Regions from separate parts of the Paenarthrobacter sp. C1 genome, predicted to be linked through region 2. Evidence: riboswitches for the same ligand, from Rfam matches in the RefSeq annotation. Region 2 holds a riboswitch; the other holds the start of a gene.
What was found. Region 2 has a riboswitch for cyclic di-AMP ahead of ACNAOU_RS04855 (M23 family metallopeptidase). Riboswitches for the same ligand answer to the same signal wherever they lie in the genome.
Positions count from the first base shown of each region.

Region 1: linked by a shared signal. The riboswitch ahead of ACNAOU_RS02005 (NlpC/P60 family protein) and the one ahead of ACNAOU_RS04855 (M23 family metallopeptidase) in region 2 are both predicted to bind cyclic di-AMP.

Region 1 covers NZ_CP186052.1:398,720-404,231, reverse strand. Annotated here, with positions in the region: gene ACNAOU_RS02020 (PEP/pyruvate-binding domain-containing protein) at 1-963, opposite strand, end outside; gene ACNAOU_RS02015 (universal stress protein) at 984-2,021, opposite strand; gene ACNAOU_RS02010 (hypothetical protein) at 2,440-3,120, shown strand; gene ACNAOU_RS02005 (NlpC/P60 family protein) at 3,225-4,016, opposite strand; cyclic di-AMP (ydaO/yuaA leader) riboswitch at 4,020-4,187, opposite strand; gene ACNAOU_RS02000 (copper resistance CopC family protein) at 4,362-4,994, opposite strand; gene ACNAOU_RS01995 (NCS2 family permease) at 5,109-5,512, shown strand, end outside.
Region 2 covers NZ_CP186052.1:998,650-1,004,161, reverse strand. Annotated here, with positions in the region: gene ACNAOU_RS04865 (NlpC/P60 family protein) at 84-866, opposite strand; gene ACNAOU_RS04860 (C40 family peptidase) at 960-1,691, opposite strand; cyclic di-AMP (ydaO/yuaA leader) riboswitch at 1,696-1,857, opposite strand; gene ACNAOU_RS04855 (M23 family metallopeptidase) at 2,003-2,839, opposite strand; cyclic di-AMP (ydaO/yuaA leader) riboswitch at 2,844-3,084, opposite strand; gene ACNAOU_RS04850 (metal-dependent transcriptional regulator) at 3,280-3,975, opposite strand; gene serC (phosphoserine transaminase) at 4,278-5,408, shown strand; gene ACNAOU_RS04840 (MFS transporter) at 5,486-5,512, opposite strand, start outside.

The DNA of each region.
Region 1 (5,512 bases), 600 kb from region 2:
GGCCTGGGTCAGCCACAGTTTTCCGTTGGGATCCATGGCCCACTCGGTGTCCTGTGGAGCTCCATAGTGTCTCTCCACCAAGCGGCCAAGTTCGGCCAGCTCCTTGATCTGCCGGTCACTAAGACACGGTTGAACAGCTGCATCCCGGGCGCCTTCCGGGTCCCCCGGACTTTCGTTGCGTGACCGTTGGGTCCGTTGCGTGCCGCCGCCCGGCACGGCATGGATCTCCACCCGCCGGTCCCCCAGGGTGCGTTTCACGATTGCACCGCCGGCCATATCAACATCGTACTGATCCGGATTCACGGCGCCGGACACCACGGCCTCCCCCAGACCGGGGCTCGCGTCGATCACTGTCTCGTGCCTCTTGCCCGTCACGGGATTGGCCGTGAACATAACACCGGCAGCCGTCGAATCGACCATCTCCTGGACAACGACAGCCAGGGCGGCACCAGCATGCTCAATGCCGTTGGTAGCCCGGTAAGTCACCGCCCTGTCAGTCCATAAGGAAGCCCAGCAGCGGCTCACGGCATCCAGGACAGAGTCCGCGCCCACCACGTTCAGGAAAGTGTCCTGTTGGCCGGCGAAACTCGCGAAGGGAAGGTCTTCGGCTGTTGCCGAAGACCTGACAGCGACGGGGACGTTGCTGCCCAGAGCTTCATAGGCGGACCGCACTGCTTCAGCGACGTCGGCCGGGACCCCGGCGTCGAGGACCAGGGAACGGGCCCGCCCGGCCAACCGGTTCAGCCCTGTAAGGTCAACCGTGCTTGTCGATTCCAGGGCCGCACAAATGTCATCCAGGCCGCTCGATGACAGCGCACGCCGATATGCATCCGTGGTCAGGCAAAAGCCTGGCGGCACGGGTAAGCCGGCGCCTGCAAGCTCGCCGAGGTTCGCTGCTTTGCCGCCCACCTCGGGAAGCATGGGTCCACGAATATCCGTGAGCTGCAGCGTGAACACCGGCATCCCTTTTCCTGCGCCTTTTCCTACACCGCGCCGAGCATCGGACCAAACTTGTCGCGGTCTGCCAGACGGGGATCCTCGCGGTCCGGAACAACCAACACGGGTCCTTTCGCATGGTGCAGGACGCCATCCGATGTGGATCCCAACAGCATGCCCGCAAACCCACCGCGGCCACGGGTGCCCAAAACCACCAATTCCACGCTGCGGCTGGTTTCCACCAGAACGTCAACAGGCGAGCCGTCCCTGAGGTCCGTCTCGATGGTCAGTTGCGGGAAATGGCTCTGCAGCCAGGCAACCCCCGCGTCCAGCTGAACCTTGATATCGGCAAACAAGGCGTCCCGGTCCAAGGGAGCGGGGACCCAGGCCAGGGAACCGCTGTACTGCGGGACAGCGCAAATGACACGGAGCTTGGCTCCCATGCGTTGGGCCTGCTCAGCTGCTTCGAGCACAGCGACCCGCGCCTGCTCCGAGCCGTCCACGCCCACTGCAACCACGTTTTCCACGATGCGGGGGCCGGCCTTGGCGTGCTCGGCCTTGATGTGTTTGTCCTCGGTATTCTCGCCGAGGCGGTCAGCACAATAGAGCGGGACAGTTACTGTGGGGCACTTGGCATGGGCGGGCAAGGCGCTGCTGACTGAGCCCAGCAGACGACCTACGAAACCGCCGCGGCCACGGCTTCCGAAAACCAGGAGCGCTGCCTCTGCGGAAAGATCCAGCAGCACGCCTGCTGCGTCACCGTTTTCGACGGAAGCATCAACGTCGATGGAGTATCGGGCGACCTTGTCCATGGCCTGCTTGACAATGGCTTCCGCGCCCTCGCGAATGACCGAATCGTCCACGGTGGCGTATCCGCCGTCGAGTCCTGAGGCGGCGAAAATAGGAACCGAGTACGCCGTGACGATGTGCAGCGGAAGCTGCCTGCGTTCGGCCTCACGTGCTGCCCACACCAGGGCGCACTGCCCGTGTTCCGAGCCGTCCACTCCCACGACGATGCCGCCCGGTGCCACTGCCAGGCCCTCGCCGTCCTGTGGCTCTTCACTGTGTCTGCCGTGCTGGTCCATTTGGGGGCCCGCCTCTCCACCTACTGCTTGATGTTCCGGCCATTCTGCCAGAGGTTTTCCGCATCGGATTCCTCGAGGGCTCGATTGTCAATGGCCAGGGGCAGGGAAATCCGGAATTTCCCTGTCCAATGCCCACTATTCTCGGTCGGCAGGGCCGAATCAAGGTGGCTCGGCTGTATGTGTATAACGGTCGGGGCTCGGTTTCCGGACCCCGCTTTTGTGCTGCTGATGAACACACGGAACACGCTGTCAGGGAAGGCTATCCATGCGCGAAAAAGTTCGGTAGTGTTCGAGTCACCGAATGGCCGGCGAACGTGTCCTACAGCACACTCCGGCCATTTATTTGCGGCCGCTTGGGGAACTCGGACGCGATCCCACGCGATGCCGCAAGGCACACACGTCAAGGAGGAACCAAGCAGTGTCACACGCGCCTGATTCCGGCACGGAACGCACAACCACCGTGGTCATAGGAACCGGCTTGTCCGGCCTGGCAGTTGCCAGTGAACTCAGCCGCTACGGCGTGGGCTCCATAGTGGTGGATGGTTTCGGTGCCCTGTCAGCCACCGGCCCGGCGGTCCACACAGGCATGCTTCAACGCTGCGAGGTCACCGATCCCGCGTCCATCCAGGAACGCAACGAAATCCTCCGCCACTTACGCAATTACGCGGCCAGCCACCATCTGGACGTACGCAGCACCACCAGGGCCGTCCGCCTGGATTTCCTGGGCGCGGACCCAACCCAGCACATCGGGTACGGGCTCGCCGCAAGCATGACCCGGAGCGGTCTCCATGCCTCCGGCCCCCTCGAATCCGCCCCGCGCCAGTGGGCAGTCCACACCGCCAACGGGATTCTCCTGGCAGACCATATTGTGGTCACACGCTGCGCCCAGAGCCAGCTGCGCCGCATGCTGGCCGAACTTGGAATCGCCGTCGGACAGAACCTGGTCTCCGCGATGCGGGCAGTGGGAATGCACCTGGTGGGCGTGGGCGAGCTCATTACGCCCAGCCCCAAGGAAGTCCTGCGGCAAGCCAAGGCAGTGGGTCAGGCAATCTCCACCAAGGTGGCGCTCCCGGGCGGCCCGGGTATCGCCATCGCCTAGCCGGCATCATTCACGGCAGCCGCAACACGAATTTTAAACGCCAAAGGCCGGTGTCCTCGAAGATGATCTTCGGAGACACCGGCCCTTGCGTTGAAGCGTGAGGCTTATGCGCCAGCGCGTACGTACGTGATGGGACCAGTAGCGGTCAACCAGCTGATCGGGTGGATGCCCGTCTGGTTGCCGTTGATTCCACCGCTGATTGCCTGGCCGTTGCCGATGTAGATGGCGACGTGGCCGGACTGGACGATCATGTCGCCCGGCTGCGGGTCGCTGACAACCTTGCCGTAGTTCATGAACTGCATGGGAGCGAGGTCGCCAACCGGAATGCCGGCGGAACCGAGGGCCCGCTCAACCATGGCGGTGCAGTCCTGCATGATGCCGATCTGGGCGTAAGCCGAGGCAACCATGGCAGCGTTGACGCCACCGGCAGCGGGAGCAGCAGCTACAGGAGCAGCAGCAGGTGCAACAGCGGCCGGAGCTGCAACTGCAGCCTGGGCAGCTACGGGAGCCGCCGCTGCAGCAGCGGTAACGGCAGCCGGCTTGGCAGCGGGGGCTTCAACTACAGGAGCCGGCTTTTCGATGACCGGAGCTGCAACAGAAGCAACAGCCGGACGCTCGAAGTTGACGGTAGCCGTAGAAAGAGCGGTAACAACCTTGGTGGGGGCCTCGGAAGCGGTCTCGGCGACCGTAGCGGGGCTGGCATCGCGCTGGACCGGAGCCTCTGCAGCGTGTGCAGCGACAGATCCGGTCAGAACGAGTCCGGAAGCTGCTGCGATAACAGCTGCCTGGCGGCCAGCGCCGGAAGCGTTGCTGGCAACTGCCTTGGAGATGGAGATGAACGGATTAGGACGTACGCTGTCCGCCTTACGACGGCCGCGAAGAATGCGTGAAGACATGAAAGAGCCTCTCCCGATGCCTGCGAGGTTAGCTGTCGGATTCGGATGGGAGTCACCCGGCCACTATCCCCCGCTGTTCAGCGGAAGTTTCGTGACTTCACCCCAAGGCACGCTCGAAAGCGGCCCAAAATGGGTTCCCCGTCTCTGCCGTAGGTTTGTCTGCGAACGGATTCCGGACTGCGGCAGAGCTAGGCAATCAGGCCGGAAGTGCCCGCTACGTGGAACAGGCACAGGTACTACCGTACGCGATGATCCCGCCGAAGTCACATTTAAGTAACGAGGACTGCAGCTTTGGCGTGTCGCGGTAACCGAACCGAGATATTCGCAGCTACGTAGAAAAGCCCGCTATTCCGCGGCTTCCGGGCGGTTTTCGTCATCCGATCCGGCAAGTTTCCTGCGGGCTGTAACGGCGAGGAAGATCACGAGCGCAACCGCAACAACCGCAATGACAACAATGCTCCAGGGGAACGGCTGGGACGCATCTGCCGCGGGCGAACTGCCAACTGTTCCCGGAGGAGCCGTACCTGCGGACGGCACCGATCCCGAGGTGGCCGAAGCGGACGCCGAGGGGGCGGCCGAGCCGCTTGCCGCCGTCGTGCTTCCCGCTGTGGCCGTGAACTTGAAGGTGCCCTCGATGGGGTGCGAATCGGAGCTGACAACGCGCCACACCACCGTGTACTCCCCCGCCGGCGCGCCGGCCCGGAGCTTCTGCACGGCCTGGCTGTCGATGATCTCGACCGGCCCGTCTGCCCAGTTCTCGCCGCCGGAGGTTACGGAGACGCCCGATCCGATGGCCAGCGGCCGGTTGTTGAACGTAATGGAGACCGACGCCGGCACTTCAGCCACGGTTGCACCGTTCGCCGGCGCTGTGGATTCCGCGACGTCGTGCGCGGACGCCGGAGCCGCGGAAAACAGCAGGGCAGACGCGAAGGCAAGGGCGGCGACGACGGCGGCCAGAAGCGGGCGGATGGTACGCATGGGGCGGTTTCTCCTAGTGTTGGCTTCCTTACAGACTAGGGGAATGGTCCGAAGCTCCCACATTCAACGGCATAGGATTTGAGAGCACACTCCCCCCAATACCCGGAGACCTTCATGCTTAAACAAGGTTCTGCAGTGGACCGCTATTTCAAGATTTCCGAACGTGGCTCCACGTACTCAAGGGAAATCCGTGGCGGCTTCGCGACATTCTTCGCCATGAGCTACATCGTTGTGCTGAACCCGCTGATCCTCTCGGGGGCAGACTCCAGCGGAGCTTCCCTGGGCTTCACCGCGGTCGCAGCCACCACGGCGTTCGTCGCCGGCATCCTGACCATCCTCATGGGCGCCTGGGCCAAGCACCCCTTCGCTGTGGCCACTGGGCTGGGCGTGAATGCGTTCGTCGCGGTTACCGTGGCCTCGCACCCGCAGCTGACCTGGCCGGACATGATGGGCCTTGTTGTCCTCTCCGGCGTCACGATGCTCATCCTGGTGCTCACCGGCTTCCGCACCGCGGTTTT
Region 2 (5,512 bases):
CACAGTGTCGGCAAAAGTTCACGCGTGATTAAAGCAAAACACCCCGCAGGCATCTGCCTGCGGGGTGTTCCGGGAGCTGATTGTCAGCCGTTGACGCGGATGAAGACCGGGCCGGAGCCGACGTTGACGCTGAACAGTGCCGTGGTGGATCCGTTCCATCCACCGTGGACTGCCATGCCGTTGCCGACGTACACAGCAATGTGTGCCTGTCCGGCCAAACCGCCATTGGCGTAGTAAGCGAGGTCCCCGGGCTGCGCTTCTGCTGCACTCACGGTGCGGCCCAGCGAAAGGTAACCGGCGGGCCAGTCGTGGAAGTGGATTCCCACTGCTGCCAGGGAGTTGGTGACCAGCATGGTGCAGTCCTGCGTGACACCGAGCTGGGCGTACGCGGCGGCAGCAATTGCTGCGCCGAGTCCGCTGGACGCAGCCGGAGCAGCGGGTGCAGGGGTGGCAGTGCTGACGGCCACTGAGGCGTTCGTGGCCGGAGCCGCAGTGGCGGTGGACTTGGTCGATGCCTTGGCCTCAACCTTTGCCGGAGCCTCTTCAACCACGGGAGCCGGAGCTTCCACGGTGGTGACCACGGGACGCTCGTAAGAGATGGCAACCGTGGAGTCCGCAGCGATGGTGGCCTGGGCAACAGACTGGACATCGAGGGCGGACGTCGACGTCGATTCGCGGTCGACATTCGTCTCAGCAGCATTGGCAGCGATACCGCTGGTCAGCACCAAGCCTGAAGCTGCGGCGATGACTGCTGCCTGGCGGCCGACGCCACCGGCGTTGACGGTGACGGCCTTTGCGATGACGGCAAGCGAGCTGGTCTTGGGGGCCTCAGCGCGGTGCCGTGCAACTTTGTGTGCACTGGTCATTGTTTTCTCTTTCGTATCCGCAGGCAGTTGGGGTACCTGTGGGTAGTGGGTCAGCTGGCAGGGGTACGTCAGCCGGCCCCGAATCGGTTGTTTCTAGCGGAGGGTGAAGAACGAAGACGTGCCGGTGGAGGCCACGGAGTGCAGCAGGGTTCCCTGGCCCGGGTTCAAAGCACTGATCATCATGCCGTTGCCGACGTAGATGCCTACGTGCGCACCGCCGTTCTGCATGACCAGGTCACCGGGCTGGGGGGCGCTGGTGGGCTTCATGGCCGTCCAGGCGTTGACGCGGGGGATGCTGATGCCGGCCTGGGCGTAGACCCACTGGGTGAAGCCGGAGCAGTCCCAGCCGCTCGGAGTAGTGCCGCCCCATACGTAAGGCGAGCCGATTCCTGTGTAGGCAATCGCTGCGAGCCCGGATGCTGCCGCGCTGGAGGCGGACTCCTTGGCTTCGGAGGACTGGGCAGTGACTGCAGTGGCTTCATCCGCCGTGCGCTCTGTGACCAGGGCCGCACGCTGGACAACCTTGGGGGCTTCCTTGGTGGCCACGACGGGGCTCTCGAAGGAGACGGTGGCTGTTGGCTCTGCAGTGACCACTGCGGTGGCAGCCAGCTGCTGGGTGCTGGAGACTTCCGAGGTGGAGACGTCGGTGTCAGCGGCGTGAGCCGGCAACCCGACAGTAAGGACGAGGCCTGAGGCTGCTGCCAGCACGGCGGCCTGGCGGCCAACGGTACCGGCGTTCGAGGAAACAGCCTTCGAAAGAGTGTTCAACGGGTTCGAACGAACCGATTCAGCGCGATGGCGCGCAGGGGTAGTGCGTGATGACACGTAGGTAGCCTCTCCCAATGCCTGCGAGGTGAGCTGTCGGATTCGGATGGGAGTCATCCGGCCGCGCTGCTTCACTGGGAAACTTTGCGACTTAACCCCAAGGCCTTCATTCGAAGACCAGAAGTGGTTCCCCCGCCCCTGCCAGACGATTTTGCGAACGGACCTCGAGTGGTGGCAGAGCTAGGCAATCCACTCAAGTGCACCGGCCCCCTAAAAAGCCGATGCGCTCTGAAGGTTATAACAATTGAAAGCGAATGTCACATTCAGGTCACGAGGCCTGTCATCAATGCGAGAGAGCACCATCAACTGGCTTAGAGCCAGCCCATGGGGTCAACGACCTCGCCGTTGACCTGTACTTCGAAGTGGAGGTGGCAGCCGGTGGAGGCGCCTGTGGTGCCGCTCAGGGCTACGGTGTCCCCGCGGTTGACCGTCTGGCCCACCTGGACGTTGAAGGACGACAGGTGGTTGTACGTGGTCTCCAGGCCGTTGCCGTGATCCACAACCACGCGGTTTCCTCCGCCGTACTCGTGCCACCCGGCAAAAGTCACTTTGCCTGCTGCAGCTGCATGCACGGCAGTTCCGCATTGGGCCACGAAGTCCTGGCCGCGGTGGAAGTCACCGGTGCCGCCCGTGAGGGGGCTGACGCGGTAACCGAAGGGGGAAGCGGTGGTGAGCGTGTCGAGGGGGCTGCCCAGGGTGCCCACGGAAGAAGCACGCTGGATGCTGCCGGCCGACTGGGCGCTGAGCAGTTGCTTCAGCTTTCCGTCAGGGTCCGCAGCGGTGGCTACAGCTGCGCGGCTGAAGTCGATTTTGGCTGATGCTGCCGCGGAAACCTCGGGCTGGCTTCCGACAGTGCCGCCAACGGCCAGGGCAGATTCGGACTGTCCCGATTCCGAGGTGGCCATGACGGGGCTGGTGGCCGGCAGGCCGACAGTCAGGGCAAGTCCGGTGGCGGCAAGCGCAACTCCGGCCTTCTGCCCGACGCCACTTGCTGCGGCGAAGTCGGCAACCTGGCGCAACGGGCTCTTACGGCGGCGCACCTGGCGTTCGGTGTCGCGGGGCCGGATCTCCGTTACGACGCGGGCTGGCCGCAGCTCAGTAGCGGGGCCGGACGCACGGCGGCGGCCCCTGACGTTCTGCGATGTCAAACTCTGTTCCTCTCTGAAAAGCCTGCGAAGTTAGCTGTCGGATTCGGGTCAGAGAGTTCAAAGACCCGGTCCGCACGAAGCGCTCACGGCACACAGGTATCCAAGGAGGGACTTGCATCAATGGGCACTTCTGCTGCGGACTTCACCCCAAGGCTGCTTCTTTAGACAGCCGCTTGTGGTTCCCCCGCCTCTGCCAGTGGTGATGGTTCACCCGATCCGCTGGCAGAGCTCGGCTCCGGATCAGGTAACGCTTTGGTATCAGCGCTAGTAGATAACTATAGGGGATTAAGGGCGTTGGTAATAAATTCGTTATCAACAGAAAGATGCCTGCGGCGGCGGGCCCTTATCATCAATTTCGAAAAACCGCAGGTCACACGCGCGCCAAAGCCCCTCAAAGTGAGGTTTGACACTGCCGGGAGGGTTGTCGGACCGGAAGGCTGTCAGTTGAGGGACACGAAGACGTGCGCTGCAACTTCAGGCGGGAGCTCCAAGGCTCCTTCGATGCCGGGCACCCGGACGGAGATGTACTCGCCCACGCGCTCGAGGGAGACCGGCGCCCCGGGCCGGATTCCGCCCTCATCCAACTGGGTGAGCAGTTCCGGCTCCACCTGGATGGGCTCGGCCAGCCGCGTGACAACCACCCGGGAGTCGGAGGCGTAGCCGTCCATGGCCTGCAGGAGGTTCACGTCGATCCGGGGGAACTGCGTTCCGGCCATGCCTCCCAGTGCTTCCAGTCCCGGAATCGGATTTCCGTAAGGTGACTCGGTGGGATGCTCAAGCAGTTCGTAGAGCCGGCGCTCCACGCGCTCACTCATCACGTGCTCCCAGCGGCAGGCTTCATCATGCACGTACGCCCAGTCGAGTCCGATGACATCGGCCAGGAGCCGCTCCGCCAGACGGTGCTTCCGCATGACTTCGGTGGCACGCTTGCGTCCGACTTCGGTCAGCTCCAGGTGGCGGTCGTTGGACACAATCACCAGGCCATCGCGCTCCATCCGCCCGATGGTCTGGGAGACCGTGGGGCCGGAGTGCCGCAGGCGTTCGGCTATGCGGGCCCTGAGAGCCACAATGTTTTCTTCTTCAAGCTCCAAAATGGTCCGAAGATACATCTCAGTGGTATCGATCAGATCCGTCATCCAGCTCAGCTCTCCTCGAACGCAGTTCTTGCGTAATCTCCACCGTACCGCGTCCCATACCGGGGTGGGCGGTGCCACCGCCACCCTTTGAACGCCAACCCCCAGCCTAGCTTATTTGGAATTACTCCGGATAATTCCGGACCCATTGCGGTCGCATCTTGTTCGTCCGCGTTCCACGTGGCGGACTATGACAGGGGCAGGTTCCTGCGCGCGGGCCATGTCAGGCAGAATTGGGGTGTCGAAGGGGCAGCTGACGCCACCTGCCACGACCCATCTTGAGCCGATACCCTTTGGAGCCACACGTGAGCGACAACAGCATCACCATACCCGCCGACCTCCTGCCGAAAGACGGACGCTTCGGCGCTGGACCGTCCAAGGTCCGCCCGGAACAGCTCGAGGCCCTGTCTGCCGCTGCCACCACCATCCTGGGCACCTCCCACCGGCAGGCTCCCGTCAAGAACCTGGTGGGTTCCGTCCGGGAGGGCCTGAGCCAGTTCTTCCGCGCCCCCGAAGGCTACGAGGTTGTCCTCGGCGTCGGTGGTTCCACCGCGTTCTGGGACGTCGCCGCGTTCGGCCTGGTGGACAAGAAGGCCCAGCACCTCTCCTTCGGTGAGTTCGGTTCCAAGTTTGCCGCCGCCACCAACAAGGCACCTTTCCTTGATGCGTCCTCCATCATCAAGTCCGAACCCGGCACCCGTCCTGCCGCCCAGGCAGAAGCCGGCGTTGACGTATACGCGTGGCCGCAGAACGAAACCTCCACCGGCGTCGCGGCTCCCGTAAAGCGGGTCCAGGGAGCCGACGAAGGTTCGCTGGTCCTGGTGGACGCGACCTCCGCCGCCGGCGGCCTGGACGTCGACGTCTCGGAGTCGGACGTCTATTACTTCGCGCCGCAGAAAAACTTCGCCTCCGACGGCGGCCTGTGGCTCGGTCTTTTCTCCCCCGCCGCGTTGGAGCGGGCCGCCCGCATCAAAGCCAGTGGCCGCTGGATCCCTGACTTCCTGGACCTCCAGACAGCCATCGACAACTCCAAGCTGAACCAGACGTACAACACGCCGTCGCTCTCCACCCTGGTAACGCTGGATGCCCAGGTGCAGTGGCTGAACAGCAACGGCGGCCTGGACTTCGCCAGCAAGCGCACGGCAGATTCGGCCAACCGCATCTACTCATGGGCAGAAGCTTCCGAGTACGCGACGCCGTTTGTCGCCAACGCCGAAGACCGCTCCAACGTCATCGCCACGATCGACTTCGACGATTCGATTGACGCCGCCGCCATCGCCAAGGTCCTGCGGGCCAACGGCGTGGTGGACACTGAGCCGTACCGCAAGCTTGGCCGCAACCAGCTGCGCATCGCCACGTTCGTAGCCATTGAACCGGACGACGTCTCGGCCCTGCTCGCCAGCATCGACTACGTCGTGGGCGAACTGAAGAAGTAGCTCCCCCAAAAAAGGATCGAACGGAGCCGCCTGGGTCATGCCCGGGCGGCTCCCCCGTTTAAATCCCCCAAGGCGCCTTAGCGGACCGGCCCAGGGCCGCCGTC